Regions from separate parts of the Rhodospirillum rubrum ATCC 11170 genome, predicted to be linked through region 3. Evidence: riboswitches for the same ligand, from Rfam matches in the RefSeq annotation. Region 3 holds a riboswitch; each other region holds the start of a gene.

Region 1 (10,541 bases), 930 kb from region 3:
GCCACGGCGTTCCAGACCGGCAAGGGCGGGATGGATCAGCACGCTTTCGGCCAGACTGCTGCCGGCGGCGCGCGCCAGGGTCGATCCGCCCTCCGGCTCCGCGCCGGGCAGGCGACGCCCGGTCACCACCATTTGCGGATCGGCCATCACCAGGGCTTCAAGCGACAGGGCGATCATGCCGCTGTGGCCCAGGCGGGTCGCCAGATTATCCAGGCCGGCCGCCCGCACCGCCTCGTCAAGCAAGGTGCCACTGCCAAAGGTATAGCCATTGGCTTCAATCACCGCGGCGCGCGGCCGCGCCGGCGACAGGGCTTTGGTGATCTCGGCAAGGTGGCGATCGAAGGCGCCGATCAGCGCCTCGGCCCGGGCGCTCCGGCCAAGCAGTTTGCCCATCCGGCGCAGGTCCTTGCGGATATCGTCAAAGGAGGTGGCCGGCGGGAAGACCTCGACCGCCATCCCCAAGCCGCGCAGCATCGTCACCGCGTTGCCGGCGCCAAAGGATCCGGCCAGCACCAGATCGGGCGCCATCAGAAAGATCTCCTCGGCCGCGCCATGGTTGGCCGGGATGGCGCGCGCTCGATCGGCCAGCATCGACAGCTCGGGCTTCGCCGCCAGCGGCGAGACCGAGCGCACCTGACCGGGGGCGGCCAACAACAGGGCCAGTTGATCGGTGCACAGATTGATCGACACCACCCGGCGCGGCGGAGGGTCGGCCGCCAGCGCCGCCGGCGGACCAAGAAGGGCGGCGATCACCGCCGCCCCCCCCAGAAGCCGCCGCAGCAGCCGATGAGGACGGCCGATCACCCCGATGCCCCCTAGAACCGGGCCCGCAGGCCGAAATAGCCGGTCACGCCCTGGGTGGCGTAGCCGTCCAGATCGGCATATTGGGTATCAAGGGCGTTCTCGATCCGGCCATAGACCTCGACGGCCTCGGTCACCTTGTAGCGTCCCCCCAGATTGAGCAGGGCATAATCATCAAGCCGCAGCCGGGCGCTCCCCATGCTCGCCGCCCGGTAATCGAAATCGTAATTGCCCGCCGCATAGACCACCTCGGCGTTCACGCCGGCGCGGTTGTCAAGGAAGCGGTAGTCGGCGGCCAGAGTGGCGCGGTGGCGCGGACGGCGGACCTCGATCTTGTCGTCGGGATCATAGGCGTCGGTCCAGGTGTAATTGCCCGTCAGGGTCAAAGCCTCGGTCGGCCGCGCCGTTAGCGTCAGTTCGATCCCCTGGCGGCGGCTGTCGCCATTCTCGTTGACCGCCGTCCCCAGGTAGCTGGGCGCCTTATAGACGGTGACGATCTCATCGGTCAGGGTTTCATGGAAATAAGTGGCGTCCAGGGTCAATTGATCGCCGAGGATGCGCTGCTCGATGCCGGCGTCCCAGCCGAAGTTCTTCTCGGGATCGAGGTTGGCGTTGCCGATGAACTGGCTGGGGATGAAGCCGAATTGCTCATAAAAGGTCGGATTGGTCACGCCGGTGCCAACCGAGGCGTGCAGACGCGACTGGGTTGGCCGCACCTCATAGGACGCGCTGGTGCTAAAGGTCGTCGAATCGGCGAAGCTGTCGTTGATGTCGTGACGGAGGGCTGCCTGCAGATCAAGATCTTGAAACAGCGTGCCGCGATATTCGGCGACCAGCCCGTAAAGATCGCGCTGCTGGCCTTCCACCTGCGAGGGATCGGAAACCAGATCGGCATCGGTGTTGCGGAAAGTCTCGCGCTGCCAATCCACCGCCGCCGTCAGCCGGTGATTGGCGCTGGTTAGCGTCGGCGCATCAAGCGCCAGCGTCGTCTGATAAGTCCCCTTGAAGCGCTGCCCCAGGGATTTGGCGGTGGACAGCCCATCAAGCAGGGTCTGGATATCGACCCGCGTATAGTCAAAACGCGCCTGATGGCTCAGCCTGCCGCCCAGGCTATCGACATCGACATGGCCCGATACCGCGACATCGCGCTGATCGGTGGCATAATCCCCGTCATAGACCAGATCGGAGCGCTTGGGGGCGCCAAAGGCGAAGCCGTCGTAATCGGAGCGGCGGTCGGCCATCCGCGCCGTGGCGCCAAAGCGCAGCCAGTCGCTGGCGTCGTAATTGATCTTGCCGTTCAGGGTGATGTTGCGGTCGCGGTCGATATCGCCGCCGGGATCGGCCGAGACATCCAGCCCGCCGGCCCGCAAGCCCGCCAGCGACAGGGCGGCGTCGAGATCCTCGGTGCCCGCCCCCATGGCGACCGATCCGCCGAAGGTGCCATCGCTGCCGCCGTCCAGGCTCACCTCGCCGCCGCTCTGGTTGCGCGTGCCGCGCCGGGTAACGATGCTGATGACGCCGGCGGTGGCGTTGGAGCCCCAAAGTGCTGATTGCGGCCCGCGCAGCACCTCGATGCGCTCGATATCGCTGGCCACCAGACCGGCGAAATCGTATTCGCCCGAAGCCGGCGACGATACGGCCACGCCATCGATCAGCACCAGAACATGGTTGGCCTCGGCGCCGCGAAGGCGCACCTGGGTCACGCCGCCGGGCCCGCCGGCCCGACTGACGGCGACGCCGGGCAATTGGCGCAGGGCGTCGGACACATAGCGCACGCCGCGTTCGCGCAAGTCCTCGCCGGTAAGGACGCTGACCGAGCGCCCGAGATCCTTCGCCGCCACCGGGGTCCGGCTGGCCGAAACGATCAGCCCTTCGGTGGTTTCCGGCTCGTCGGCCCAAGCGGCGGCCCCGCTGGCGCCGACCACCCCCGCCATCACGGCGGCGACGGCCACCCCAAACACTCCCATCCCCGCGCGCCACGCGCGATCAGGCGATCCATAACCCATGACACGTCCCCCCAACGCGGCTTCCCGATCCGGGAACGCCGCGCAGCCGATGACCATGGCCGTCCCGAATCCGGGCAGACCAGCGGATATGTGCCACCATTGCGGAGAAAAACCGCCCCATGGCGCGCCCCGCGCACAGGGTTAGGTGACGACCAGCCGGCAGGTCTCCTGACTCGTGGGTCCTGACCCTGATCTCCGCCTTCCCGGGACGACGCGCGCGAGCGCTGGTCCTAGTGGCCGAATGGAGAGGGGCTCACCACTCACAGTTGCGGGGGCAGTCACGGATTGGGCCCGCAAGGGGCCGCACCGTGTTCCCGTTTTAATCCAGCCGGGGCGTTATGCCCGGCCTGGAACCGGCAGTCCCCTTCGCTCTACTTCGGGCTGTGGGATCTGTCAAGACAGCGGGGGAAGCAAAGCGACCTCGCGGGCCGCCTGTTCGATCAGCCCGACCACCAGATCGGGCTGCTCCTCGTGGACGAGATGGCCGCCGCCGGGCACGACGTGCAAGGTCGCGGTGGCGACGCGGGTCGCCAAGCGCTTGGCTTCATCGGGCGAGACCGCCTTGTCCTCCTCGCCGACGATCAGATGCAAGGGGATGGTCAGCCGCCGCATGTCGCGATTGAGCGGCGCCAGATCCCAATGGGCCATCATCGACAAGGCGCTGCTGACATGGGCGGGCGAACGCATCAAGCGGCCGTAATAGGTCATGCCGGGCTTGTCGAGCAGCGAGCCGGTATCGCGGATGAGCCGTTCGACCCGCTGCTGATCGGCCGCCCCCCACGACATCATGTAAGGGGTCAAAGGATTGCAAAACAACACGCGGGCCATATAGGGAAACAGCGTGCCGGCCATGCCGGGAAAGGGCATGAAGGCGCCGTTGATCGACACCAGCATGCGCGGCGTCACGCTGCCATCCAGCACCATCCGCGCCAGAATCGCCGCCCCGGCCGAATGGCCGACCACCCCATCGGGGCTCAGGCCCTCGGCGGCCAGCAGCGCGCTCAGCGCCTTGGCCATGCTGGGCAGGGTCGGGCGAAAGCTGAAGGGCGCCCGGGTGAAGCCGTGGCCGGGCAGATCGATGGCGACCACCCGGAAGGATCGGGCCAAGGGCCCCATCAGATCGCGCCAGGAATGGGTGGTGGCCGCCGTGCCATGGACCAGCAAAAGAAGCGGCGCGTCGCCGCCTTTCCCATTGCCGCCGGCGGTGGGTCCCATGCTCTGGACATGCCAGTGGAAGCCGCCGACGGTCACGAAACGGCTGCAGTCCCGATGCGGCCAGGTCTTGCCCTCGCGCTCCCAAATCATTTTGCCACCCACACACATCATGCCACACACACCCTAGATGTCCCCCAAGGGTCGTCGGCGTGACCTGCTCAGGTCATCGCCGCACGAACGCCTTGCGATATAGCCATCGCATCGGCGTGGGGCAAGGCGAGGTAGCAAGCGTCAAGCTCTTCGGCCAGTTTGCGGGCGCGCGGATCGGGACGCGGCGCGGTATCGACCAACAGCACCCCCAGCCCCATGGCGCGCAGGGCGCGGGCCGCCGATTGGGCATCGGCTTCGGCCTTGGCCCGGCCGCCGGTGCCATCGCGCCCGACATTGGCCCGCCCATCGGTCAGCACCACCAGAACCGGGGTTTCCCCGCGCCGCTGGCACAATTCGGCCAGGGCGGTCGCGGCGTCGAGGCCCGAGGCCAGGGGGGTGCCGCCGCCGCCGGGCAGCCGCTGCAAACTGCGCTTGGCGCGCACCAGCGAGCGCGTCGGCGGCAGCAAGACATCGGCCCGCGCCCCGCGGAAGGCGACCAGGGCCACCTGATCGCGGCGCACATAGCAATCGGCCAGCAGCAGTTCCACCGCGCCCTTGGCCTCGGCCAAGCGGTGCAGGGCCGAGGATCCCGAGGCGTCGACGACAAAGATCGTCGTCGTCTGGGCCCGCTGGCGCAGGCGCGTCACCCGGAAATCATCGGGGCGGACCAGCACACGCGGACCGGCGGGGCCGCCCTCGGCTGGCGGAACACCCTCGTCGCCCAGGCGCGCGGCCTCCTCGTCGCGGCGCACCCGCTGCCAGGGGGCGGCGGCGCGCAGGGTATCGATGACCGAAAGCCGGGCGCCCGGTCCAGGCGCGCCTGGGCGGGTTCCGGCCGGACGGCCCCGGGTCTTGGCGGCCTTGAGCGCCCCGGCCTTGCCCGGTGGCGTGACCTTGCGGCGCAAGCCGCCGGCGGCGCGCAGGCGGGCCAGCATGCCCGCCGGCATGATGGCGGCGGCGGCGGCGACGGCCATTTCCTCAAGCGTCGGACCGCCCTGATCGTCCTGGTCCTTTTTCTGTTCGGGCTCGGACTCGGGGGGCTCCTCGGGCGGGGGCGGCGGGGGCGGCTGATCCTCGGCGTCGTCCTCGGGCGGCATCGGCAGCACCAGGGCGCGCGGCGCCAGCACCAGCCGCACCGCCGTCATGATATCGGCGTCCTCGACCGCCGTCCGCCCATCCAGGGCGGCGGCGGTGCGGGCCACCCGCAGCGCGAACAGCGGCACGCGCAGCGACAAAATGCCAAAGGCCGCCGCCGTGGCGCACAGCGTTTCGATCAAGGTCTCGGGAATGGTGACGGCGCCCAGGTTCTCGCGGGCGGCCTGAACCATATCGGCATCGGGCAGTTCGCCATCGTCGGACAGATCGCGCAAAGGTCCAAGATCAAGCGAGATCGCCAGACGATCGACCAGCGAGGCCAGGGGATGCTCGTCCTCCTCCAGTCCCTCGTCCAGCGCCACCACGCCGAGATGGGCGGGCGAGCGCAGGCCAAGGCCATCGCGTTCGGTGCGCACCTCGCCGCAATCGATCACCGAACACAGTTGGGCCACGGTGCCCACCGGGGCGCGCTCGGCCATCGCCAGCACGACGATGCCGTTATGGGCCTCGGCCAGCAGGCCGCGCTGGGCCACCGGCCGACCGGCGCGCAGGGTCGCGGCCAGATCCAGACCGCCGAGCAGGCGGTCGTCGGAGATATGCAGGGGCATCCGGCGCAAAGGCGCGTCGGCGGGCAGCAGCTCGCGCAGATAGGCCAGCCAGCGGTCGCGCGGCGGTCCGGGCAGGGCGCGGATCACCGCGCCGCCCAGGCCGACCGGATCGACGGCGACCATGGCCGCGGCGCGGGCCGCCTCGTCCCAGGTCAGCGGGTTAAAGGCGGCCGGCGCGGTCATGATCCGAGAACGGCCTCGATCCCGCGCTGAACGCGAATGGTAGAGCCGGCCTCGTCCAAAGGATCGCGCCGCAGGCGGTGACGCAGGGCCGAGGGGGCGACCCGCTTCAGATGGTCCAGGGTCACGGCCTTGTCGCCCTGCAGGGCGGCCAGGGCGCGGGCGGCGCGGACCAGGGTCAGTTCGCCGCGCAGACCATCGGTGCCCAGCTTCAGGCACAGCTCGGCGCATTTCTCGACGATATCATCGCTGACGCTGATCGATTTCAAACCCTCGCGCGCCGCGCTGATGCGGTTGCGCTCATCGCCATCGGCGGCTTGCCATTCGGCGACGAAGGCGTCGGGATCGCTTTCATAGGAATCCCGGCGGCGGACCACCAGAACCCGGGTCGCCAACTGATCGGGGGTGCGCACCTCGACCGACAGACCGAAGCGGTCAAGAAGCTGCGGCCGCAATTCGCCCTCTTCGGGGTTGCCGCTGCCCACCAGCACGAAACGGGCGGGATGGCGGATCGACAGCCCTTCGCGCTCGACGACATTGACGCCCGAGGCGGCGACATCGAGCAGCAGATCGACCAGATGGTCTTCGAGCAGGTTCACTTCGTCGATATACAGGAAGCCGCGATTGGCCCGGGCCAGCAGCCCCGGCTCATAGGCTTTTTCACCGCGCGCCAGGGCGCGTTCCAGATCGAGCGCCCCGACCACGCGGTCTTCGGTGGCGCCCAAAGGCAAATCGATCACCGGCACCGGCCGGCTTTCGGCCTGGGCGCCGCCCGGCCCATGGCGCGGACAATCGGGAACGCAGGTCTTGGCATCGGCCTCGGGGTCGCAGCCATAGGGGCAGCCGACCGTGGCTTGCATCGGCGGCAGCAGAGCGGCCAGGGCGCGCACGGCGGTGGATTTACCCGTACCGCGATCGCCAAACACCATGACACCGCCCACCGACGGATCAACGGCGGCGATCAGCAGCGCCAGCTTCATCTCATCCTGGCCGACGATGGCCGAAAACGGGAAAACCGCCATGATCAGATCACCCCGACCATCTGGAAACGGTGGGGATAGGCACGAAACGCAAACGAGGGAGCCATGGACACACCTGACTTGTTGACACACTGGACTGTCAAACGACCAAGACAGATCAAGTATGACGGTCCCCCTCCGGCCATGCAAGGGTGATACGGCCACGATCGATCAAGGGGCGAGGGGCGAGCTGTCCTCACCCCAAAGGCGACGGCGGCGCGGCGACGGAATTTTTCTGGCGCTCCCGGCCTTGGGGATGTTCTATGACCTGTGGACGAGGCGACCCCGACCGAATGGCCGGGTCTTAGGCCCTTGCGCCCGTCAAGACCGCTCAACCATATTGTCAGCAATTGGGAGTGCCGGTCTCGCGCGGGATCAGGCGACGAAGCCCCCAAAGGCTTGGAACCGCCCCTAGGGACGCCCGCCTTTTTTTGATCCTTGCCCCTTCGGGTTCCCCCGATCGCGGACAAGGCCCGAGGCCACCAAGGAGAGCGCAAGGTGCCGATCGAACCGTTCCGAAGCCGTCTTTTCCCGGGACAGGCGCGCCCCGGTCCATCGCAGTCCCGTCGGAGTGGTCGTTTCGCATGAAAACCAAGGAGTTCGCTTGGCCGGCCATCGGCCTTGTCGCCGTGGCCTTCTCGCTGTGGCTGCTTTACAAGGAACTGCGCGGCATCTCGCTTGACGACGTCATCGACAGCCTGAACGCCATTCCCTACAGCCATTGGGGCCTAGCCGCCGGCAGCGCCGTCATCGCCTATATGGCCCTGGCCGGCTATGACCGGATCGCCCTGCTCCACCTGGGAAAACGCCTGCCCTGGAGCTTCATCGCCCTCTGTTCGTTCACCACCTATGCGCTGTCGCACAATATCGGCGCCTCGGTGTTTTCGGGCGCCGTCGTCCGCTACCGGGCCTATACCTCGCGCGGCTTGTCGGGGGGCGAGGTCGGCCTGCTGGTCGCCTTCTGCTCGTTCACCTTCCTGCTCGGCGCCCTGCTGCTGGGCGGCGCGGTCTTGCTGTTCGAACCCGAATTGATGGCGCGCTATTTCCCCGACCTGCCCATTGGCGGGCCGATCGCCATGGGAGCGATCATGCTGCTGGTCGTGGCGCTTTATATTTTCGGCAGCGTCATGGGCTTCAAGCCCCGGCGGATCGGCCGCTTCCCGCTGGCCTATCCGCGGTTCTCGGTGGTGCTCCAGCAGCTCGCCATGGGGCCGATCGAACTGATCGGCGCCGCCGCCATCATCTATTTCGCCCTGCCCGAGGTCGGCAATCCGGGCTTCATGGTGGTGCTCGGCATCTTCCTCGCCTCGTTCTCGGTGGCCCTGCTCTCCCATGCCCCGGGCGGCCTGGGCGTGCTGGAAGTGCTGTTCCTAACCGGCCTGCCCGATATCAATCAGGCCGACGTGCTAGCCGCCCTGGTGGTCTTTCGCATGTTCTACCTGCTGATCCCCTTCGCCCTGTCGCTGGTGGTCATCTTGTTGTTCGAGCGCGCGCAGTTCCTGAACTGGGCCAAGCGCAAGGCCGAAGCGTCGGTGCTGGCCGCCCGGTCATCGCGGCAGCGCCCGCCGCCCGGCCCCTGAGCCGCCCTTGGCCGATGGCGCGCGGCCGAAAACACCGCGCGCCACAATTTACAGTATTGATCGCCCCGACCGGCCGTCCCACCTAAGAGAACGAGAGATTTTTCTCGAACGGTCAAAGGCGATCATCATGTCCTTCAAAGATTTTTCGGTGGCCAGCAAGAAAACCGCCGAAGCCCATCCCACGGACAAACCCCGAGAACCTTCGGATTCCGCCAAGCCGCTTCCAGAACCCGCTACCGCCGCCAAAGCCGCCCCCCCGAAGCACTAACCGCTATTTGACGTCTCGGCCCGGGACAATGGCGATCCCCGGCCCGGGCCCCCAAGCAAAGGGCCCTGAAAGCCGACCGCGTTAAAGGAAATCCCTTTAACGCGGGGACTTTCCTTCAAAGCCAATAAGATGGAGCGGCGCCGTCCCGACGGACGGTGGACTCCCTCGTCGTCACCCGCCCTAACGCCCCGTCGATCCCAGCCACCCTCGAAGCGCTTTGGGTCTATACGCGGTGGTTTCCCATCATGACGGCGCGGAACGTCCGATCCCGCGGGCGCGATCGCAAAGGCCAGCAAAGACAACTCCCAGACTCGCCCCGCATTATGGGCCCGGCTGCGCCAGCGGAGCGTCCTGTATGTCCGGGGTTTCCCATTGCATTATTGATCCCGATCTCAAACCACGCCCTTGTAATCGGATGACCGATATCGATCTGGGAAGCCTGAGGGAGGTCAGCGCATTGGAAATCTGGAACGCCGAGGCGATCGGCGCCCTCCTCACCCGTGACGAGCCGATATGCCCCAGGCCTGCCATGGCCGATCACGAGAGCGCTTACGCCGCGCCGCCGACTCTCGGCGGCTTGCCCATGGCCTTCATGACGAAAGGCGCCCAGGACATGCCCACCCCTACCAGCCTGCCGGGTCTGACCGGCCTCACCCTCGCCCTCTGCCTCGCCGCCGCGCCCCAGGCGCGGGCCCAGGAATGCGCCGCGCCGCAGACCCAGGCCGAGATGACGCTGTGCGCCGATCAGGCGCTTCGCCGCACCGATGGCGAGCTTAATCAGCTTTACAAGGATCTTGGCGGCCGCTTGAAAAACGATCCCGACACCAAGGCCCGCCTGGTCGGCGCCCAGAAAGCCTGGCTCGCCTTCCGCGATGGCGAATGCGCCTTCGCTACCTCGGGCGTCGAGGGCGGTAGCGCTTATCCGATGGCGCTGGCGACTTGCCGGGAGGGCTTGACCCAAAAGCGCGTCAAGGAGCTGAGAAGCTACCTTCGCTGCGCCGAGGGCGATCTGACCTGCCCGGTCCCCGCGCCATAGGGTCTCCCGAGCCTTCAGGAACTCCCTTCCCCATCCCCTTTTCCGCCACCCCGACCGGCGCTCCGCCGCAAGCCCGGGCCGGCGCCCCATGGCCGCCAAGAGCGCTTAAAACGCGAAAATAAATATTTTAAGTCGCCTTGGTTTTGTCGATGGCAAAATCCCTTAAAGGACGTATCGTTAAAGCTTAACCCCTTTAGGGGGCATACCCTTGACCCCCCTTCGGGCGTAGTGGAGGAGGATCGTCATGTCGCAGACCTATCACATCACCCCCTATCCGGATCCGATCGGAGAGCGCCCGCCAACCACCCCGGTTTTGGGGGTCTGCTTCTCGGGCGGCGGCTCGCGCTCGTTAAGCTGCACCTTGGGGCAGCTTTCGGCGCTTCTCACCCTTGCCGACCCGTTGACGCCAAGCCAGCCCCTGATCAAGCGGGTGGCTTATGTCTCGTCCGTATCGGGGGGAAGCTGGGCTGCGGTGCCCTTCACCTATCTGCCGCCGTCGATTGGCGGAAAGCCGGTCGCCGATACGGATATCCTGATCTCGCCGCAACCGCCCAATGCGCTGATCAGCGGCTCGCCCTCTTCCGCCTCGCCGGCCAATGTGTCCTATCTCGCGCCGCTCAGCCTGGGGCGGGTTCCGGGAAAC
Region 2 (10,541 bases), 160 kb from region 3:
GGTGCGCTGCTCCAGGCGCTGGGCCTCAAGCACCTTGCCCTGGTCGTAAAAGCGGGCGAGCGTTTCCTTGAGCTCGGCCTTGATCGTGCGCACCGCCTGGGACAGCGCCGGGCGGGGGGTGACATGGTGGCTGGCCGGATAGACGGTGACTTCGTCGAGGCTGGCGGTGATCTCGCCGGTCAAGGGATCGAATTCGCGCACGGATTCGATCTCGTCCCCCCACAGGCTGACCCGCCAGGCGCGGTCCTCATAGTGGGCGGGGAAGATCTCCACCGAATCCCCGCGCACCCGGAACATACCCCGGGTGAAGGCGATGTCATTGCGGGTGAACTGCAGCTCGACCAGCGCCTTGAGCAGATCGGCGCGCGGCAGCGTCGTTCCCACCTTGATGGGGATGATCATCCGGGAATAGGACTCGACCGAGCCGATACCATAGATGCACGAGACCGAGGCGACGATGATGACATCGCGGCGTTCAAGCAGGGCGCGGGTGGCGGCGTGGCGCATCCGGTCAATCTGCTCGTTGATGCTGGAGTCTTTTTCGATATAGGTATCGGTGCGCGGAACATAGGCTTCGGGCTGGTAATAGTCGTAATAGCTGACGAAATACTCGACGGCGTTGTCGGGAAAGAAATTCTTGAACTCGCCGTAAAGCTGGGCGGCCAGGGTTTTGTTGGGGGCGAGGATCAGGGTCGGCCGGCCCATCTCGGCGATGACCTGGGCCATGGTGAAGGTCTTGCCCGAGCCGGTGACGCCCAGCAGCACCTGATCGCGGTCTTGGGCGGCCAGACCCCGCAACAGCTCGGCGATGGCCTGGGGCTGATCGCCGGCGGGCTGATAGTCGCTGGCCAGACGAAACTCGGCGCGGGGGCCAGCGGGCGGGCGCTCGAACAGGGGGAGAAGCATGGTCATGGCCCTTAAGATAAGCCGCCCGCCCGGGCTTGACCAGGGGGGCGCGCCGTCCGTCATCGCTCCCTTTTTCGACCCATTTCAAAAGGACCGCCACAGCGCCCGGCTTGCCAAATCGTCCCGGGCCTGCCTTATGATCGCCACGCTGAAGGGGGCGGGCGGCGTCGATCGAGGTGATCGACGGGGGTTCGCCCCCTACGACCTCCGGCGCCGCGCGGCGCGGGGGGCGGTTTTTTCGCGCGGTCGCAAGCCTGGGAAGGAAACGGAATGAGCCTGAGGGGAAGCCAACTCGGCACCAGCCGGGGCCTGATGCTGGGGGGGATCGATCTCGCCCCGGTGCTGATGGTCCTTGGGCTGCTGCTGTCGGGCCTCGGGCTCTCGATGCTGGCGCCGGCCTTGGTCGATCTGGTGGTTGAAAACCGCGACTGGCGGGCGTTCCTCGGCTCTTCGGTGATCACGCTGTTTTGCGGGATGATGCTGACCCTGGCCAATTGGCGGATGCCGCTGCGCTTCAATATCCGCCAGGGCTTCCTGATGACCGCCCTGGCTTGGCTGACCATGTCGCTGTTTGGCTCCATGCCGTTCATGCTGGCGACCACCGGGCTTGATTTCGCCGGGGCGTTTTTTGAGAGCGTTTCGGGATTGACCACCACCGGGGCGACGGTGATCAGCGGCCTGGAGCATCAGCCGCCGGGGATCTTGTTCTGGCGCTGCCTGCTGCATTGGATCGGCGGCATCGGCATCATCGGCATGGCCATCGCCCTGCTGCCGGCGCTGCGCGTCGGCGGCATGCAGCTGTTCCGCACCGAAAGCTCCGATACCAGCGAAAAGGGCATGAACCGCATCGGCGAATTGGGGCTGGCGATCACCGCCGTCTATCTGACGCTGACCGTGGTCATCGCCTTGGGCTATATCGCCGTCGGCATGTCGGTTTTCGACGCCATCTGCCACGCCTTCGGCACGGTGTCGACCGGCGGCTTTTCGAATTGGGACACCTCGCTTGGCCATCTCGACGCCGCCGGGCTGTGGATGTCGACGGTGGGCATGATGTTGGGCGCCATGCCCTTCGTGCTCTATGTGCAGGTGGCGCGCGGCCGGCCGATGGATGTGGTGCGCGATCCCCAGGTCCAGGCTTTGACCGGCTTTCTGGTCGCCTGCTGGTTGGTCATGGCCCTGTGGCAGAGCCTGGAGAACGGCCGGCCCTTCCTTGATGCCCTGACCGCCTCGGCCTTCAACATCACCTCGGTGGTGACGACGACGGGCTACGCCTCGGAGGATTACACCCTGTGGGGCGGCTTCCCGCAGTTGTTCTTTTTCATGATCACCTTCGCCGGCGGCTGCACCGGATCGACCTCGGGCGGCATCAAGATGTTCCGCTATCAGGTGGCCTATAAGGTTCTCAGCGCCAATATCCGCCGGCGCTATATGCCCAATGCGGTCATCGTCTCGACCTATGGCGGGCGGGCGATCGACGAGGACGTGGCGGTGTCGGTGGTGCTGTTCTTCTTCGCCACCGGGGCGACGACGGCGATCATCGCCCTGGCGCTGACCATGGTCGGCCTGGATTGGGTGACGGCCCTGACCGGGACGGCGGCGGCGATCGCCAATGTCGGTCCGGGACTCGGTACCATCGTCGGCCCGGCGGGCAATTACGCCACCTTGCCCGATAGCGCGAAATGGCTGCTGTCGCTGGCCATGCTGATGGGGCGGCTGGAATTCTTCACCCTTCTTGTGCTTTTCAGCCGCGACTTCTGGAAATCCTGAGGAAAGCGCTTTCCCGGCGCTTGCGTGCCGCCGGGAAGGGGGATAGCTTTTTCCCCCGGTCCCGCCAAGAGAGCCCCCGTCGTCAGGGGCGGCGCGGCCACTCGCCCCCTCCCAACCGACACAACCAATCCTCGAGGATTTCCATGTCGATCGTCGCCGAGCGTCTGTCCGCCATCAAACCGTCGCCGACCCTGGCGGTTACCACCAAGGCCGCCGAACTCAAGGCCGCCGGCCGTGACATTATCGGTCTGGGCGCGGGCGAACCCGACTTCGATACCCCCGATCACATCAAACAGGCGGCGATCGCCGCCATCGAGCGCGGCGAGACCAAATACACCGCCGTTCCCGGCACCGCCGCCCTGCGCAAGGCGATCTGCGCCAAGCTCAAGCGCGAGAACGATCTTGAGTACACGATCGAAGAGATCAGCGTCGGCTGCGGTGGCAAGCAGACCATCTACAACGCCCTGATGGCGACGCTGAACCCGGGCGAGGAGGTGATCATCCCCGCGCCTTATTGGGTCAGCTATCCCGATATCGCCCTGTTGGCCGGCGGCGTGCCGGTGTTCGTTCCCAGCGGCCCCGAGGTCGGCTTCAAGCTGCAGCCCGCCGATCTGGAGCGCGCCATCACGCCCAAGACCAAATGGCTGATCCTCAACAGCCCGTCCAATCCGACGGGCGTGGCCTATTCGGCCGCCGATCTCAAGGCCCTGGCCGAGGTTCTGCTCAAGCATCCCCATGTCTGGGTGATGACCGACGATATGTACGAGCACCTCGTCTATGACGGCTTCAAGTTCGCCACCATCGCCCAGGTCGAGCCCAAGCTGAAGGACCGCACCCTGACGCTGAACGGCGTTTCCAAGTCGTTCGCCATGACCGGCTGGCGCGTCGGCTATGCCGCCGGCCCGGTGGCGGTGATCAAGGCGATCAACAAGATCCAAAGCCAGTCGACCACCCACACCAGCTCGATCAGTCAGGCCGCCGCCCTTGCCGCCCTTGAAGGGCCGATGGACTTCCTGATCGAACGCAACGCCATCTTCAAGGAACGCCGCGATCTGGTCGTGCGCATGATCAATGATTGCCCGGGCCTGTCGGTCGGCACGCCGGAAGGCGCCTTCTATGTCTATCCGTCCTGCGCCGGGGTGATCGGCAAGACGACGCCCGAGGGCAAGCTGCTGGAAACCGACAGCGATTTCGTCGCCGCCCTGCTCGAAAGCGAAGGGGTCGCCGCCGTTCAGGGCGTGGCCTTCGGCCTGTCGCCCTATTTCCGCATCAGCTACGCCACGGCGACCGCCACCCTGGAGGACGCCTGCCAGCGCATCCGCCGCTTCTGCGAAAGCCTGCGTTGACTTCTCTCCACCGCGCAAGCCGGATCTGATGGAAAGGGCGCCCTTCGCGGGGCGCCCTTTTTTTCGTCTGGGGGCTTGGCGCGGTCATATAGGAACCTTGGGAACCCCTATGGTGTCGGGGGGGCGCGGTGCCGGGGTGTCGCGGCGTTGACGGCCCAAGGTTGCATCGGCTAGCCTGCGGCTGACGGTTCCCCCCAAGCGCAAGCCGAAGGGATTAAAAGGGAACACGGTGCAGGCGAAGGATTTGTCCGAAACCGTGGCTGCCCCCGCAACTGTGAGCGGCGAGCCTTCCTCCGATGAAAACCACTGGGGCGCGTGCCTTGGGAAGGGGGATGAAGGCGATGACCCGTGAGCCAGGAGACCTGCCGTCCGACCCTAATCCATGATCACGAGCGGGGAGGCTCGGAAAGGATGGCAATGACGACGCATCACGTCTGATCACCCCCAAGGTCCCGTCAGAGTCCGTCGATAGCTCGACGAGACCCTCGCCTGCGCCCATCGATTCTGGGCGAGGTCGACGTTTTCAAGCCCTTTCAGCCACTGCTGAACCGTGACCCTTGCGGGTCGCCGAACTTTTCCCTGTCACGATTGACGGAAGAGGAGACTCCCCCTTGTCTTCACCCATGCGCTTGTCTTTTCTCGCCGCGGCTTTCGCCGCCCCCCTCGTCGTCTCGGCCTCCGGCGCCGGCGCCGCCGAGCCTACCCGCTATCCCCTGACGCTCCAGACCTGCGGCCAGACCATCACCTTTGATCGGGCGCCCAGCCGCGTCGTTTCGATCGGCCAGAGTTCCACCGAGATCCTCTATCTTCTGGGCTTGGCCGATAAGGTCGTTGGCACGGCGTTGTGGGTCGGTCCCGTGATCGCCGGCTATGAGGCGGTCGACGCCAAGGTCCCGCGCCTGGCCGACAACGACCCGAGCTTTGAAAGCGTCGTCGGCAAGAAACCCGATCTCGTCACCAATCAATACCAATGGCAGGTCGGCCCCAAAGGGGTGGTGGCGACAAACGCCCAGTTCGCCGAACTGAAGATCCCCGTCTACACCTCTCCGGCCGATTGCGTCGGCAAGGATAATTCCGAAGGGGGCGACGGTCTGCGCACGAGCCGTTTCACCACGGATCTGATCTATCAGGAGATCGAGGACCTAGCCCGCATCTTCGATGTCAGCGAGCGCGGTGAAGTTTTGATCAACGATTTGAAGGCCCGCGAGGCGGCGGCGAAGAAAAAAATCGCTTCTCTCCGCAGCCCGGTTTCCGCCGTCTTCTGGTTTTCAAGCGCCGATCTCGACATCGATCCCTATGTCGCCGGTAGCGACGGTGCCCCCGGATACATCCTGTCCGTTCTGGGCATCACCAATGTGATCAAAAGCGAGGAGGAATGGCCGACGGTTGGTTGGGAGACCATCGCCAAGGCCAATCCGACGATCATCGTCGCCGGTGAAATGACCCGGCGGCGCTTTCCGGTCGATGATATCGCCGTGAAGAAGACCTTCCTGGCCAATGATCCGGTCACCCGCCTGATGCCCGCCGTCCAGGAGGGCCGTATCGTGCCCCTTGACGCCCAGGCGATGAACCCGACCATCCGCACCATCGAGGGCATCGAGGTCGTGGCCGATGCGGTCATCAAGGCCGGCCTCGCCCAATGAAGGTCGGCCCCGCGGCTTTGCGGATCACCGCGATCTGTCTGCTTGCCGTCGTTGTCCTGGGGGTGGCGCTCGCCGCGGGCGCCGCCCTTGGCGAAGCGCCGATCCCCCTCGTCACCGTGATCGAAGTGGTGGCCAACAAGGTTCTGGGCGCCGGCTATGCGCTCGACCCTATCGATGAGGGGATCATCTGGAACTACCGGGTCGCCCGCGCCCTCGTCGCCGCGTCTTGCGGGGCCTCGCTGGCGGTCAGCGGCGTCGTCCTCCAATCCCTGCTGCTCAACGCCCTGGCCGATCCCTATATCCTCGGCATCTCGGCCGGCGCGTCGAGCGGGGCGGTGGCGGTGGCGGTTCTCGGCCTGGGCGGCGGCCTCGTTTCGCTATCGGTCGGGGCCTTCCTGGGCGCCGTCCTCGCTTTCGCGCTGGTGTCCTTCATCGCGCTGAAGGCCGGGCGCGGGCCGGCGGCGATCATCCTGGCCGGCATCGCCGGATCGCAGTTGTTCAATGCGCTCACCTCGTTCGTCGTGACCAAGGTGGCGACCGCCGATCAGGCGCGCGGCATCATGTTCTGGCTTCTGGGCAATCTTTCGGGCGTGCGCTGGCCCGACGTGTCGCTTGCCGTTCCGGTGGCGCTGGGCGGGCTGGTCATTTGCCTGTTTTACGCCCGCGCCCTCGACGCCTTCGCCTTCGGCGCCGATTCCGCCGCCTCGCTCGGCATCCCGGTGCGCCGGGTTTATATCATGATGATCGCCATCGCCGCCGGCACGACGGCGACGATGGTCAGCATCGTCGGATCGATCGGCTTCGTCGGCCTTGTCATCCCCCATGTGGCGCGCTTGACCGTCGGCGTTCGCCACAACAAGGTGCTGCCGGCGGCGGCCCTGATCGGCGCGATCTTCATGATCGCCGCCGATATCCTGTCGCGAAAGATCATCCCCGGACAGGTCCTGCCGATCGGCGTCATGACCGCCCTGGTCGGCGCCCCGGCCTTCGCCCTGATCCTCATGCGCAGGCCGGCGCACCGATGATGCTGTGCGCGCGCGATGTCAGCTTCACGATCGATCGGCGAACCATTGTCGACCGGGTTCATCTCGAGGTCGCGGCCGGCGAGTTCTTCGGCATCGTCGGGCCCAATGGTTCGGGCAAGACCACCCTTTTGCGCATGCTCGCCGGACTGCGGCCGCCGTCCTCGGGGGTCGTGCTGCTTGGCGGGGTGCCGATGACCGCCCTCGGCCGGCGCGATCTGGCGCAACGCGTCGCCCTGGTCGAACAACAGGCCGAGACCAGCGAGCGCCTCAGCGCCCGTCAGGCGGTGGAGCTTGGCCGCACCCCCCATCTGAGCGCGCTTACGCCCTGGTCGCGGCGCGACGAGGCGGTCGTCACGGCGATGATCGACCTTGTCGGAATGGCCGGCTTCGCCGCGCGCCCCTGGCACAAGCTGTCGGGCGGCGAGCGCCAGCGCCTTCACATCGCCCGGGCGCTGGCCCAGGAACCGCGCCTGCTGCTGCTCGACGAGCCGACCAATCATCTTGATATCGAGCATCAGATCGGCCTGCTCGCCCTGGTCCGCGCCCTTGGCATCACCGTCGTCGCCGTTCTTCACGATCTCAACCACGCCGCCATGTTCTGCGACCGCATCGCGGTGATGCAAGACGGCTTGGTCTGCGCCGTCGGCCCGCCGCCCGAGATCCTGACCCGTGACCGGCTGGCCGGTGTTTTCAACGTTGACGCCCGCGTCGAGAACGATGGCGAGGGCGGCTGTTTCATTCGTTACACGCGACCTTGCCCGGTCCATCCGCGGGTCGCCTTTGGAGACTTCCCATGATGCTTCGCCGATCCGCCCTTATCGCCTGCTTGTGCCTGCTCGGCGTGGTGCCGGCCCAGGCCGAAACCTTCGACGTGAAGATGCTTACGCGCGGCGTCCACGGCAGCATGGTGTTCGAGCCCGAGGATATCACGCTCGCGCCCGGTGACACCTTGCGCTTCCTGCCGAGCGATCGCAGCCACAACGCGGCGTCGATCCCTTCGATGCTGCCGGCCGGGGCGGTGGCCTTCAAGGGCAAGATCGACCAGGAAACGAGCGTGACCTTCGACGTTCCCGGGGTCTATGGCATAAAATGCTCGCCGCATTTCGCCATGGGCATGGTCATGCTGGTCCGCGTCGGCGCGGGGTCGCCCGCGGAGATCACCCTGCCGGCGGACCTGCCCGAACGGGCGCGGACGCGCTTCGAGGAGATCATCGAGCGGAGCGGGGCGGCCGGTTCCAAGGGCTGATCGGAGCGGGGAGGGGGGCGTTTCCCCCCCTTATTCCTTTGGCTTCTTCTAAAACCGACCATTTTAAGCATGAGACCCGCGCGCCGCGCATGGCTGCGCCTTTTCCCTTGCCAGGACCGTCGCGGCCTGGGACGATAACGCCCTTCGGTTCCCGTTCGGGAGCCATCTTTTGGCGCCCCGGGGCCGGTGAAGCGGTCGCGCTTCCCCGGAGCCGAAATCCTTATCAAAGGGGATTTCGCTCCGGTCCCCAGGTCTGACTCTCCTTTCGGCGGGGCGTCGCGACCCGGCTCTGGGGTATCGGGGGGCGTTGCCGCAGGTCGCCGGGTTCGGTCCGCGCCCCCATCAATGAAGAATGATCAGGGGAGTGAAGCCCATGCCCGACAGAGCGTCCGCGCCGCGTGTGGCGGCGATCGTTGGGCCTTACGCCAGTGGCAAGACCAGTCTTTTGGAAAGCCTGCTGCTGGCGACCGAGGCCATCCACCGCAAGGGAACGATCCAAGACCACAATACCGTCGGCGATTCCTCTCCCGAAGCCCGCGACCGAGAAATGGGCGTCGAGGTCAATCTGGCCGAAACCACCTATCTTGGCGGACAATGGACCTTTCTCGACTGTCCGGGATCGGTCGAGTTCATGCAAGACACCTATAACGCGCTGACCGTCTGCGATGTCGCCGTCGTCGTCTGCGAACCCGATCCCGCCCGCGCCGTGATGCTGACGCCGCTGTTGAAATTCCTCGATAGCCGCGCCATCCCCCATATGATCTTCATCAACAAGATCGAAACCACCGAAACCCACCTGCGCGACATGATCGAGGCCCTGCAGATGGTCTCGACCAAGCCGCTGGTCGCCCGCGAGATTCCCATCCGCGAAGACGGCAAGGTGGTTGGCTATCTCGATCTGGTCAGCGAGCGCGCCTATCGCTACAAGCCGGGCGAGGCCAGCGATCTGATCTCGATCCCCGAGGATCTGAAAGACCGCCACGTCAACGAACGCCAGGAGCTTTTGGAAAATCTGGCCGATTACGACGACGCCCTGCTCGAGGGGCTGTTGTCGGACGTGGTGCCGCCCAAGGGCGCGGTCTATGACTCCCTGGCCCGCGATCTGGCCGAGGATCTGGTGGTGCCGGTGTTCTTTGGCGGCGCCCTGGCCGATAACGGCATCCGCCGCCTGCTCAAGGCGCTCCGCCACGAAAGCCCGACGCTGGAGGAGACCCGCGCCCGCCTGGGCATCGAAGGCAAGGGGCCGGTCATCCAGGTCTTCAAGACCCAGCACGCCGAGCATATGGGCAAGCTGTCGTTGGCCCGGCTATGGAACGGCACCTTGAAGGATGGTCAGGCGCTGAACGGCGATCGCGCCACCGGGCTTTTCAGCTTCCCGGCCGGCCAGCAAGCCAAGGTCGATAGTGTCGGCGCCGGGGCGGTCGTGGGCATCGGCAAGCTGGAAAAGCTGTCGACCGGCGCCCTGGTTGGCGGCGACAGCGCCGCCGACGACCCGCCGGTCCTGGGACCGCTGTTCGCCCTTGCCCTGCATGCCCGCAAACAGGGCGACGATGTCAAGCTGACCGGCGCCCTGGCCAAGCTGTGCGAGGAGGATCCCTCGCTGCGCGTCGAAAACAATCCCGACACCGCCGAGCTGCTGCTGTGGGGGCAGGGCGATATCCATCTGCAGATCGCCGTGCGCCGGCTGGCCCGCCAGTTCCACGTCGAGGTCGAGGCCCATCGTCCGCAGGTGCCCTATAAGGAGACCATCCGCAAGGCGACCAGCCGCCAGGGCCGCTTCAAGCGCCAGACCGGCGGCCACGGCCAATTCGGCGATGTGCATCTCGATATCAAGCCGCTGTCGCGCGGCGAAGGCTTCGTCTTCACCGACAGCATCACCGGCGGCGTGGTCCCCCGGCAGTATATTCCGGCGGTCGAACAGGGGATCCGCGAGTTCCTGCCGCGCGGCCCCTTGGGCTTCCCGGTGGTCGATGTCGGCGTCACCTTGACCGATGGCAGCTATCACGTGGTCGACAGCTCGGAACAGGCCTTCAAATCGGCCGCCCAGCTGGCGATGCGCGAGGGCATGCCGGCCTGCGAGCCGGTGCTGCTTGAACCGATCCTGCGCGTCGAGATCAGCGTGCCGACCGACGCCACCAGCCGGGCCCAGCGCGCCCTGACCACACGGCGCGGCCAGATCCTCGGCTATACGCCCAAAGAGGGGTGGAGCGGCTGGGACGTGGTCGAGGGCTATCTGCCCCAATCCGAAATGCACGATCTGATCACCGATCTGCGCTCGGCGACCATGGGCGTGGGCACCTTCGCCTGGAGCTTCGACCACCTGCAAGAGGTCATCGGCAAACAGGCCGACGAGGTGGTCACCGCCCGCAAACTGGTTTTGGCCGGCTAACGGCGCGCGCCCTCATCCAAAGCGGGAGGCCCCCAAAGCGGGCCTCCCAGTCCGTGATCGGAAGATCGCATGGAGCGATCGGACGATTAGACTTTATGTTCGCGGTCTAACTCTGGTTCCCATCGCCTGGGATTTGGCGGTCCTTCATGGGGCGTTTCCAGATTTCTGCTGATCGGGCGGTGGAATGAGGCCGGGCCAGTAAAAGGCGTCGGCGGTCGG
Region 3 (10,541 bases):
TCAGCAGCACCTGACGCAGCTTGGCCAGATCGCCGTGCAACCGCTCGGGAACGGCGGGCGAAACGCTGCGATAGACCTCTAGCCCCTTGCGGTGGGCCGAGGGGGCGACCAGGGCGAAGACGCCGTTGAGCAATTCCTCGACCGAGAAATCGACCGGATCGAGATCCAAGATGCCGGCCTCGATCTTGGTGAAATCGAGCACGTCGTTGACCATCGACAGCAGCATCTCGGCCGACAGGGCGATGGCGTCGGCGTGGTGGCGCAGGCGCTCGTCGCGCAACTCGTCGCGCATCAGGGTCGAAAGGCCGAGGATGCCGTTGATCGGCGTGCGGATCTCGTGGCTCATCGTCGCCAGAAAGGTCGATTTGGCCTGATTGGCCTCCTCGGCGCGGTCGGAGGCCCGCTTATAGGCGGTGATATCGGAAAAGATCAGCACCTGCCCGCTGTAGCGCTCGCTGACATCGAGCATGGCCTGACGGCGCACCTCGAAGTCGCGCGGGCCCTCGACCGTGTCCATCCGGTAATCGATGCGATCGCTCTCGGCGCCTTCGGCCTCGGCGGCTTTCTGGGCAAACCGCGCCAGCAGATCGTCAACCAGACGTTGGGCGCTGGGGGGAATGCCGCTGCCGTAATAGCCCGCACCGGGGCTGGGACCAAAGCCGATCAGAATTCCGGCGCTGCGATTGAGGTTTTCCAGGCCGCCCGCGTCGTTGATCAGGAAAACCGGATCGGTCAGGCTTTCGAAAGCCGTCAGATATTTGTTCTTTTCATTGACCAGATCGCGATTACGCTCGCGCAGCTTTCCCACCTCCTGCTCGCGCTCGAAACGCGACCACGCCGCGCACAACCCCAGCTCCACCCGGTCGAAGTAATTGTCGATCCGGTTCTTGATCTCGGCCTGATCAGCCGCCGGGCGGGGATCGCGCGCCGCCAGATCAAGCAGGGCGCGACGGTTGTATTTCAGCAGGCCGAGAAACAGCGCCAGCGGGATCCCCCGGGCGCGGTGACGATTGGCGGTCTCGATGCCATAGCCGGCGACGGGATCTTCCGTATAGGAAAGCGACGCCCGCGGCGGCGCGGCCGGCGTGCCATCGGCCTCGGCGGCCAGGAAGGCGTCGATCAACCCGACCATCCCCGCCCGCCACGCCTCTTCCAGAGTCGAGGTATAAGCCATATACCCCTGCTCCCGGGCGTAGTCGATGACACGGCGAACCAGCCAGTCCTCGTTCTCGCGCAGCAATTTTTCAAGCGCAATCATGGCGAAATCCTTTGCGGGCCAAAGCCCAGCTTAGCAGCCATACGCCCCCGGCGCACCAGCGTCGACCGATGGCCGCTTGACTTCCCATAGCGGTCAGAGCTACCGTATTTAGCGTTACGGTTCCTTGGGTATGCAATATCTAGGGTGAAGAGGGAAGACGGTGCGCCCTTGAAGGGCAATGCCGGCGCTGCCCCCGCAACTGTGAGCGGCGAGCCCGCGTCCAAGACTGCCACTGGTGCGCCGGTCCTTCGGAACCGGCCCCGGGAAGGCCGGACGGGGGCTGTGACCCGCAAGCCAGGAGACCTGCCGTAATGGCCGCAACGTCCTCGGGCGGGGGTTCCCGAAGGGTGCATGGCATGGGGCCGACCGGTACGCGCTTGCGCGTAGGTTTGGCTTGCCACGCGTCCCCTTCCTGCATCCCCGCCTTTCCCTACGCCGCTTCTGACCGGAGTCCAAAGAACCGTGATCCCCGAAATCGTCTCCCCGCCCCCTGGCGTCGTCAAGCGCAGTGGACGAACGGTTCCCTTTGACGCGGTCAAGATCCGCTCGGCCATCGAACGGGCCGGCAAGGCGACGGGCGATTTCGATCCCATCGAGGCCCAGCTTCTGGCGATCCAGGCGGTCAAGGTGCTCAGTCACCGCTTCACCGAAGACGCCCCGCATATCGAACAAATCCAAGACGTGGTCGAACAGGTGCTGATTTCGGCCAATCACTTCGCCACGGCGCGCGCCTATATCGTCTACCGCGAACAGCACGCCCGCCTGCGCATCGACCGCAAGACCGTTGTCGATGTCGAATCCTCGATCAATGAATATCTGGACCGTGCCGACTGGCGGGTGAACGCCAATGCCAATCAAGGCTATTCGCTGGGCGGCCTGATCTTGAACGTATCGGGCAAGGTGGTGGCCAATTACTGGCTTTCCCATGTTTACCCCCCCGAGATCGGCAATGCCCACCGCCAGGGCGATCTTCACATCCATGATCTTGACATGCTGGCGGGCTATTGCGCCGGCTGGTCGCTGCGCACCTTGCTGACCGAGGGCCTGAACGGCGTTCCCGGCAAGGTCGAAGCCGGCCCGCCCAAGCATCTGTCGAGCGCCGTCGGCCAGATCGTCAATTTCCTCGGCACCTTGCAAAACGAATGGGCCGGGGCCCAGGCCTTCAGTTCCTTCGATACCTATCTGGCACCTTTCGTGCGCGCCGACCGCCTGAGCTATGCCGAGGTCCGGCAGTTCATTCAGGAACTGGTCTATAATCTCAACGTCCCCTCGCGCTGGGGCACCCAGACGCCCTTTACCAATCTGACCTTCGACTGGACCTGCCCGGAGGACCTGCGCGATCAGGTGCCGGTCATCGGCGGGGTCGAGGTCGATTTCACCTATGGCGATCTTCAGGTCGAAATGGACCTGATCAACCGCGCCTATATGGAGGTGATGACCGAGGGCGACGCCAAGGGCCGGGTTTTCACCTTCCCCATCCCCACCTACAACATCACCAAGGATTTCCCCTGGGACAGCGAGAACGCCGATCGCCTGTTCGAGATGACGGCCAAATACGGCCTGCCCTATTTCCAGAACTTCGTGAATTCCGAACTCAACCCGTCGATGATCCGCTCGATGTGCTGCCGCCTGCAGCTTGATCTGACCGAATTGCTCAAGCGCGGCAACGGCCTGTTCGGCAGCGCCGAGCAAACCGGCTCGCTCGGCGTCGTCACCCTCAATTGCGCCCGCCTGGGGTATATCCACCAAGGCGACGAGGCCGGGCTGTTCGCCCGTCTCGACACCTTGCTTGATCTTGGCCGCAACAGTCTGGAGATCAAGCGCAAGGTCATCCAGCGCCACATGGACCACGGGCTGTTCCCCTATACCAAGCGCTATCTGGGAACCTTGCGCAATCACTTCTCGACCCTGGGCGTCAACGGCATCAACGAGATGATCCGCAACTTCACCGCAGGGGCCGAGGATATCACCACGCCCTATGGTCACGCCCTCGCCGTGCGCTTCCTCGATCACGTGCGCGCCCGCATCGTCGGCTTCCAAGAGGAAACCGGCCATCTTTATAACCTGGAGGCCACCCCGGCCGAGGGCACGACCTATCGCTTCGCCCGCGAGGACCAGAAGCGCTTTCCCGACATCTTGCAGGCCGGCACCCCGGACCAGCCCTATTACACCAATTCCTCGCAGCTGCCCGTCGGCTTCACCGATGATCCCTTCGAGGCCCTGGAACGCCAGGAAGAGCTTCAGGCGAAATATACCGGCGGCACCGTCGTCCATCTGTACATGGGCAGCCGGGTCTCCTCGGCCGAGGCTTGCAAACGTCTGGTCCGCCGGGCGCTCGAACGCTTCCGCCTGCCCTATATCACCGTCACCCCGACCTTCTCGATCTGTCCGACGCATGGCTACATCGAAGGCGAGCACGCCTTCTGCCCCAAATGCGACGAGGACATCATCGCCCGCAAGCGCGCCAAAAGCGCCTGCTGCTAACCCCTTTGATTAGCTCTGAAAGGACCTCTTCCATGACTCATCTTTCCGCCGTTTCCCTGCCCATCGAGCTTACCGATGACGAGCGCCAGCCCTGCGAGATCTGGACGCGGGTGATGGGCTATCACCGCCCGGTCACCTCGTTCAACACGGGCAAGAAGGGCGAATTCGCCCAGCGCAAGGCCTTCGTCGAATGCGCCCTGCCCGAGTGAGAAGCCCGCTGAGGGGGTCTACCCGGTGATCCCGGATCTGCGCATCGGCGGGCTGGCCCGGCTGTCGCTTTGCGACTGGCCGGGCGAGCTGGTCGCCACCGTCTTCCTACGCGGCTGCCCCTGGCGTTGCCCCTATTGCCATAACCCGGGATTGCTCGGCGCCCGCGACCCCTCCGATCCGGCCTGGGAGGACGTGTTCGGCTTTCTGCAAAGCCGGCGCGGCCTGCTTGATGGCGTGGTTTTTTCCGGCGGCGAGCCGACCACCCAGGGCGGATTGGGCGCGGCGATCGATGCGGCGCGGGGATTGGGATTTCGGGTCGGCCTGCATACGGGCGGCGCCTTTCCCGACCGCTTGGCGGCCCTGTTACCCCACCTCGACTGGGTGGGCTTCGACGTCAAGGCGCCCTTTGACGCCTATGGGGCGATCACCGGCGCGGCCGACAGCGGCGCCCGGGCCCGCGACAGCCTGGACCTGCTGCTGGCCTCGGGGATTGCCTACGAAGTTCGCACCACCCTTCACCCCGCCTTGATCGATGAGGCGGCGCTGGACGCCCTGGCGGCCGAACTGGCGGCCCTGGGCGTCGCCTCTTACGTGCTCCAGCCCTTCCGCGCCGAAGGCTGCGCCGATGCCGATCTGGCGCGCAGTGCCCGCGGCCTGGCGATGCCAACCCTATCGGCCCAGGCTCAGGCGGCCTTTCCGCGGTTTTGCGTCCGGGTGGGATAGGGCGATCGCCATCGGGGCAAAAACACCCTCTTCACCCCCTTGACTTGTCAGCCAAGCCCTGGCTCCCTTGTAAGGCCTGGGGGGAGGCGCGAGAGAGGCTTGGAAGGACGGTCAACCTTGACCGGCGTTCCGAAAAGAGGGCCCCATGCGTCTGACCCTTGAGAATCGTCTGGTTTTCATCGAAACCGGAACCGACGGCGTCGATTTATCGCGACCGGTCGTGGTTCTGATCCATGGCGCGGGCATGACCCATAGCGCCTGGGATAAACAATCGGCCGCCCTGGCGGCCGACGGCTGGGCGGTCATCGCCCCCGATCTGCCCGGCCATGGGCAATCCGAAGGTCCGCCGCTGACCAGCGTTTCCGACCTTTCCGACTGGCTGCTTGGCGTTTTCGATGCCCTGGGCCTTTATCGGGCGGTGGTCAGCGGGCATTCGCTGGGCGGGCTGATCGCCCTGGAATTCGCCCGCCATCATTGCGTGCGCAGCGCTGGACTGGCCTTGATCGGCACCGCCGCCGCCCTGCCCGTTCACCTGGATCTCCTCAAGGCCGCCGATCACGATCTGCCGCGCGCGGCGACGATGATCAGCCGCTGGGGATACACCGCGCAGGCCGACCCCACCCTGGTCGAAGCCCGCAAAAGCCAATGGGCGACGACGGCGCCGGGCCTGCTCCATACCGACCTCATGGTCTGCGACGGCTATGGCGAGGGGGCGGCGGCGGCGGCGCGCATTCCCTGCCCGGCCCTGGTCGTTCACGGCGAGCAAGACCGCATGGTCTCGCTGCGCGGCGCCCTGATGCTTGTCGAGATCCTGCCCCACGGCCACGCCCTGCTGGTCACCAACGCCGGCCACATGGTGATGGACGAACGGCCCGACGCCGTGCTTGAAGCCCTCCACCGCCTGCGCCCCTTCGCCGCCTGAAAGCCGCTCCAGCCCGCCCTTCCTCCTTCAGGATCTGGCCACCGATTGGGTTTGCCCAAAGCAGGCCACGCGATCCCGGCCGCCATGCTTGGCGGCGTACAGGGCCGTGTCGGCCTCCTTGAGCATCCAATCGAAGGTCGCCGCCTCGGTGTTCCGGCAACTGACCCCCACGCTGACGGTGACCTTCAACACCCCGCCCTCGGGCAAGGGAACCTCCAGGGCGCGAATGGCTAGAACCACCCGCCAAGCCAGTCCCTCGGCGCCCTCCTGGTCGGTTTCGGGCAGCAGGATGGCGAATTCCTCGCCGCCGATGCGTCCCAGCAGATCGGTTTTGCGCAAGACGCCGGCGATTTCCCCGGTCAGGGCCTTCAGCACCCTGTCGCCGGCGTCGTGACCATAGGTATCGTTGACCCCTTTGAAGTGATCGGCATCGACGATCATCATCGACAGACGGCGGCCATGGCGGTTGGCCAGCGACAACAATAATTCGCTTTCCTCGGTGAAGGAGCGGCGATTGAGCACCCCCGTCAAACCGTCGATATTGGCCAGCCGCCGCAGGGTTTCCTCGGTGGCCTTGCGTTCGGTGATATCGCGGATCACCCCGATATGAACCCGGGTTCCATCGAAGGACTGGGTGCCGACCGTCAATTCGATCGGAAATTCGCTGCCGTTCTTGCGTCGGCCGATCATTTCGCGCCCCCGCCCAATGGCGCGCTGGCCGGAGGGCTTGCCCTTGCGCAGGTGGCCGTCGTGATCGCGCGCGTAGGTCGCGGGCATCAGCATATTGACGCTTTGACCGCGCACCTCCTCGACGTCATAGCCGAATAGTTCGGTCGCCGAGGGGTTGAATTCGCTGATGATGCCCTTTTGATCGATGATGACCACGGCGTCGCGGGCCGCCATGATGAAGCCGCGCATCCGCTCCTCGCCTTCGGCCAATTGCCGCGTGCGCTCGGCCACCTTGCTTTCCAGCGACGCATTGGCGCGTTCCAGATCCAACAGCGATACGCGGCGATGATGCATCTGATAATAAAGCGAGGTGATGCCGAACCCGAGGCCGAGGGTGCCAAAGACCTGCAGCACCAGGATAAAGGCCAGTTTTTCCCGCCAAGGCTGAAGAAGCGTCCGATCGCTGGCCTGAACGGTCACCTCGACGCCGTAAGTCGGACCCCGAAGGAAGGCGCCGACTCCCGGCCCATTGGGCAGGTAATGGACCTCCTCGCCGCTGCCTCCGCTTTCAGCAAGCCCCTCGTCGCCCCTGTGCGGCGCGCCCTCGCCCCAACACCGCGTAAAGCCAAGGCAGCCGATCATCCCGGCGTCGCGCTGGGTGATCGTCACCGCGAAACCTTCGGAAAGCTGATGGGAGTGGATCATCTGATCGATGGAATCGGTGGTGATCGTCGCGGCGACCACCCCGGTCAGCCGACCAAAGGAATCCCTCACCGCCCGGCTCACCGGGATGACCCAGCTTTTATCGAGACGATTGGTGGTGACCGCGCCGATGAAAAACTCATCGTCCACATTGGACAGATGGAAGGCGAAATAATCTTCGCCCGACACATCGATTTCCGAGACCTTATCCGTCAGCGAGGCGTTGCGCAGCCTGCCGTCGCCACCGATCAGAAACAGCGCCGCCAAAGACGGCGTGATGGCGTGACGACGCAACAGCAGGCGGTGGGTAAACGGATCATGGACATCGATCGCGCTCGGATAAGCCCGCAAGACCTCGGTCAGCCCCGATAAAGTACGATCAATCCGATCCAGGTTGGCTTCGACCTCGCGGACAAGAATATCGGCGACGACAACCGCTTCCCGCAAGGATTCATCGATAATGTCGCGCCGCTGCCAATAAGCCAAGGTCCCGAGCGCCGCATTATATGCCATGATCAGGATCAGGCCACCGACCACCCATGGAACGCGTTTCATTCCACCTCCGACGGCCACTGACCACCGAGACCTTCCAAACCACCCTCGCCGGAGAGCCGAAAACTGGACAATAAGGAGAGGGGGGCGACCATCTTTTTCTCAAACCCCTATCACCCGATATCCAAGGAAGTGGTGGTTAAGAGACCGCCTTAACACCCCGCGCCACCGGCCCCTGACGATTTCGCGAAAAACCGCGGACCTCCGGGGAAAACGCCCGAAGGGCTTGAAGCCGCCCCCCGCCCGTGCGACCGTCGAGTCCCCCTATCCCGGGAGGGGCCGCCTATCGCCGACAACCGCCGTTTTTCGGATCTTCCATGCGCATTCTTCACGCCGCCGATATCCACCTCGACAGCCCGCTTTCCGGACTGATCGCCCGAGCCGGCGGCCAGGTGGGCGATTTGACGACGGCGACGCGCCGCGCCTTCACCGCGATGATCGATTACGCCCTTGAGGCCGGGGTCGACCTCGTGCTGATCGCCGGCGATCTTTACGATGGCGACTGGCGGGATTTTTCGACGGGGCTGTTTTTCCTCTCGCAGATGGCCCGCCTTGAACGCCAGGGGATCCGCGTCGCCGTGGTCCAGGGCAATCACGACGCCGAAAACCGCATGACCCGCTCGCTGCGCTGGCCGCCCACGGTCAAGGTCTTTCGCTCTGATCGGGCCGAGACCTGGATCCCCGAGGGGCTGGAAGTGGCGATCCATGGCCGCAGCTTCCCGCGCCGCGACGTGACCGAGGATCTGTCGGCCGGCTACCCGCCGCCGGTGGCCGGGCTGTTCAACATCGGCCTGCTCCACACCGCCGCCGACGGCCGCCTTGGCCATACCCCCTACGCGCCCTGCGACGTGCCGACCCTGGTTGGCAAGGGCTATGATTATTGGGCCCTCGGTCACGTTCATGGCCGGGCCATCCTGCACGAACGGCCCTGGGTGGTGTTTCCGGGCAATCTCCAGGCCCGCCACGTCAACGAACCCGGGGCCAAGGGAGCGACGCTGCTCACCATCGACGGCGGCGAGGTCACCGCCCTTGAGGCCCTGGCCTTTGATGTCTTGCGCTGGGTCCGCCTGGAGGTCGATCTGGGCGGTTGCGCCTCGCCCCAGCAGGCCTATGGGCGGATCGAGACCGCCCTGGCCGAGGCGCTGACCCAGGCCGAGGGCCGGGCTTTGGCCGTCCGCCTGACGCTCAGCGGCGCCACCGCCGTTCACGACCTTTTGGCCGGCGACCCGGAACGCACCACCGCCGAATGTCTGGCCCTGACCGAACGGGCCGGCGGCGAGGTCTGGCTTGAAAAAGTGGCCGTGGCAACCACCCCGCCGCGCCAGGACGGCGCCCCGGCGGCGGACGAGCTTTTCGCGGTGATCGCCCGCATCCTTGAGACGCCCGAGGAACGCGCTGTCTTGCGCGCCGATCTTGAACAGGCCCTGACCCGGGTTCCGCCGACGATCCGCCAAGCCGCCGGCCTCACCCCCCTTGACGAGCAAGCCCTGGCCGGGCTGCTGGCGGCGGCCGAGGCGACCTTGCGTCGGCGCCTGCTCGACAGTCCCGAGTAAGGAAACCGACCATGCGCATCGATCGGCTGGTCCTGGAACGCTACGGCCATTTCGCAGACCACAGCTTCGACTTTTCCGGCGATGGCCCCCGGCTGGAGATCATTCACGGCCCGAACGAGGCGGGCAAATCAACGGTGCTGGCCGCACTCAGCGACCTGTTGTTCGGCTTTCCGGCCCGCACCCCCTATAATTTCCGTCACGACAACCCGAAACTGCGCCTTGGCGCCAGCCTGCGCGCCGCCGATGGCCGGGTCTTGGCGTTCAAACGCCGCAAGGGCACCAAGAAGACCCTGCTGGCCGTCGATGCGACGGGCGCGGAAAGCGGCGATCTGCCCGATAACAGCCTTGATCCTTTTCTTGGCGGCGTCGATCGCTCGACCTTTGAAACCCTGTTCGCCCTTGACCATGCCCGCCTGCGCGAAGGCGGCGAGGCCATGCTGGCGACCGGCGGCGAACTTGCCCAAAGCCTGTTCGAAGCCGCCGGCGGCACCGTCGGACTGGCCTCTCTGCTCGCCAGCCTGCAAGCCGAGGCCGATGTCTTGGGAAATCCGGGGCGCAAGCTGGCGGCGAAGCCCTATTGGCAGGCCCTTGAACGCTATGACACGGCGCGGGCGACGATGCATGGCGATGGCCTGAAGGTCGAGGCCTGGAGCGCCGCCGTGCAGGCGGTGAGTGCGGCGGGCGAGCGGCGGGCCGCCCTGGATGAGGCCTTGCGCGCCTTGGTGACGCGGCGCAGCGCCCTGGAACGCATCCGCAGGATCGCGCCCTTGCTCGGGCGCCTTGACGACGCCCTGGCCCGCCGCGCCGCCCTGGGCTCCCCCCTGCCCCTTCCCGCCGATTTCGAGGATCGCTGGCGCGCCGCCGATCATCAGGCGCGTTTGGCCCAAGACACCGCGACCCATCGCGAAACCGCCTTGGCCGGCCGCCGCCAGGAGCGTGCCGATCTGGGCGAGGCCGGGCCTTTGCCGGGGTTGGCCAACCGCATCGGCGCATTGACCGATGGTCTGGGGGTTTACCGCAAGAATGCCACCGACCATCCCCACCGCCAGCGCGATCTGGACGACGCCCTGCGCCGCCGCAAGGCGCTTTTGACCCATCTGGGTCTAAGCGCCCAGGACGCGGCGCCCAAAGCCGTGCCCACCGCGCCGTTGTTGGCCCGGGTGCGCGCCCAGATCCGCCAGGGGGCGGGGGTGCAAGCGACCCTTGAGGCCGCCAGGGCCGCCTATGACGAAGCCGAAATCGCCCTACGCGCCGCCCAAGCCGCCCGCTTGGCCCAGGGCGAGGCCACCCCCTCGCCCGCCGAGGCCCGCGCCGCCTTCGAGGCCGCCCAGGCCCTGGGTGGCGAAGGTCTGGGCAAGCTGGCGCGGGCCAAGCTTGAACGCGCCGACCTGGCCGCCCGTCTGGCCCAGGCCCTGGCCGCCCTTGGCCGCTGGCGGGGCGAAGCCGATGCCCTGGCCGCCCTGGCCGT

The links. A riboswitch is a leader RNA that binds a small molecule or an ion and turns the genes downstream of it on or off. The one in region 3 is predicted to bind cobalamin.
Region 1: linked by a shared signal. The riboswitch ahead of RRU_RS02565 (TonB-dependent receptor plug domain-containing protein) and the one ahead of RRU_RS06665 (ribonucleoside triphosphate reductase) in region 3 are both predicted to bind cobalamin.
Region 2: linked by a shared signal. The riboswitch ahead of RRU_RS05930 (ABC transporter substrate-binding protein) and the one ahead of RRU_RS06665 (ribonucleoside triphosphate reductase) in region 3 are both predicted to bind cobalamin.

The regions. Positions count from the first base shown of each region.
Region 1 is NC_007643.1:565,541-576,081, reverse strand. It holds gene RRU_RS02570 (ABC transporter substrate-binding protein) at 1-804, opposite strand, end outside; gene RRU_RS02565 (TonB-dependent receptor plug domain-containing protein) at 816-2,753, opposite strand; cobalamin riboswitch at 2,948-3,180, opposite strand; gene bchO (alpha/beta fold hydrolase BchO) at 3,201-4,112, opposite strand; gene RRU_RS02555 (magnesium chelatase subunit D) at 4,181-5,998, opposite strand; gene bchI (magnesium chelatase ATPase subunit I) at 5,995-7,017, opposite strand; gene RRU_RS02545 (lysylphosphatidylglycerol synthase transmembrane domain-containing protein) at 7,599-8,594, shown strand; gene RRU_RS19885 (lysozyme inhibitor LprI family protein) at 9,218-9,898, shown strand; gene RRU_RS02535 (hypothetical protein) at 10,143-10,541, shown strand, end outside.
Region 2 is NC_007643.1:1,336,346-1,346,886, forward strand. It holds gene uvrB (excinuclease ABC subunit UvrB) at 1-912, opposite strand, end outside; gene RRU_RS05920 (TrkH family potassium uptake protein) at 1,177-2,673, shown strand; gene RRU_RS05925 (pyridoxal phosphate-dependent aminotransferase) at 2,817-4,019, shown strand; cobalamin riboswitch at 4,188-4,404, shown strand; gene RRU_RS05930 (ABC transporter substrate-binding protein) at 4,631-5,662, shown strand; gene RRU_RS05935 (FecCD family ABC transporter permease) at 5,659-6,687, shown strand; gene RRU_RS05940 (ABC transporter ATP-binding protein) at 6,684-7,484, shown strand; gene RRU_RS05945 (pseudoazurin) at 7,481-7,933, shown strand; gene RRU_RS05950 (elongation factor G) at 8,307-10,322, shown strand; gene RRU_RS05955 (YggS family pyridoxal phosphate-dependent enzyme) at 10,467-10,541, opposite strand, start outside.
Region 3 is NC_007643.1:1,492,718-1,503,258, reverse strand. It holds gene RRU_RS06670 (hybrid sensor histidine kinase/response regulator) at 1-1,258, opposite strand, end outside; cobalamin riboswitch at 1,359-1,584, shown strand; gene RRU_RS06665 (ribonucleoside triphosphate reductase) at 1,721-3,742, shown strand; gene nrdD (anaerobic ribonucleoside-triphosphate reductase) at 3,775-3,951, shown strand; gene RRU_RS06655 (anaerobic ribonucleoside-triphosphate reductase activating protein) at 3,977-4,675, shown strand; gene RRU_RS06650 (alpha/beta fold hydrolase) at 4,821-5,597, shown strand; gene RRU_RS06645 (diguanylate cyclase) at 5,625-7,523, opposite strand; gene RRU_RS06640 (metallophosphoesterase family protein) at 7,838-9,073, shown strand; gene RRU_RS06635 (YhaN family protein) at 9,085-10,541, shown strand, end outside.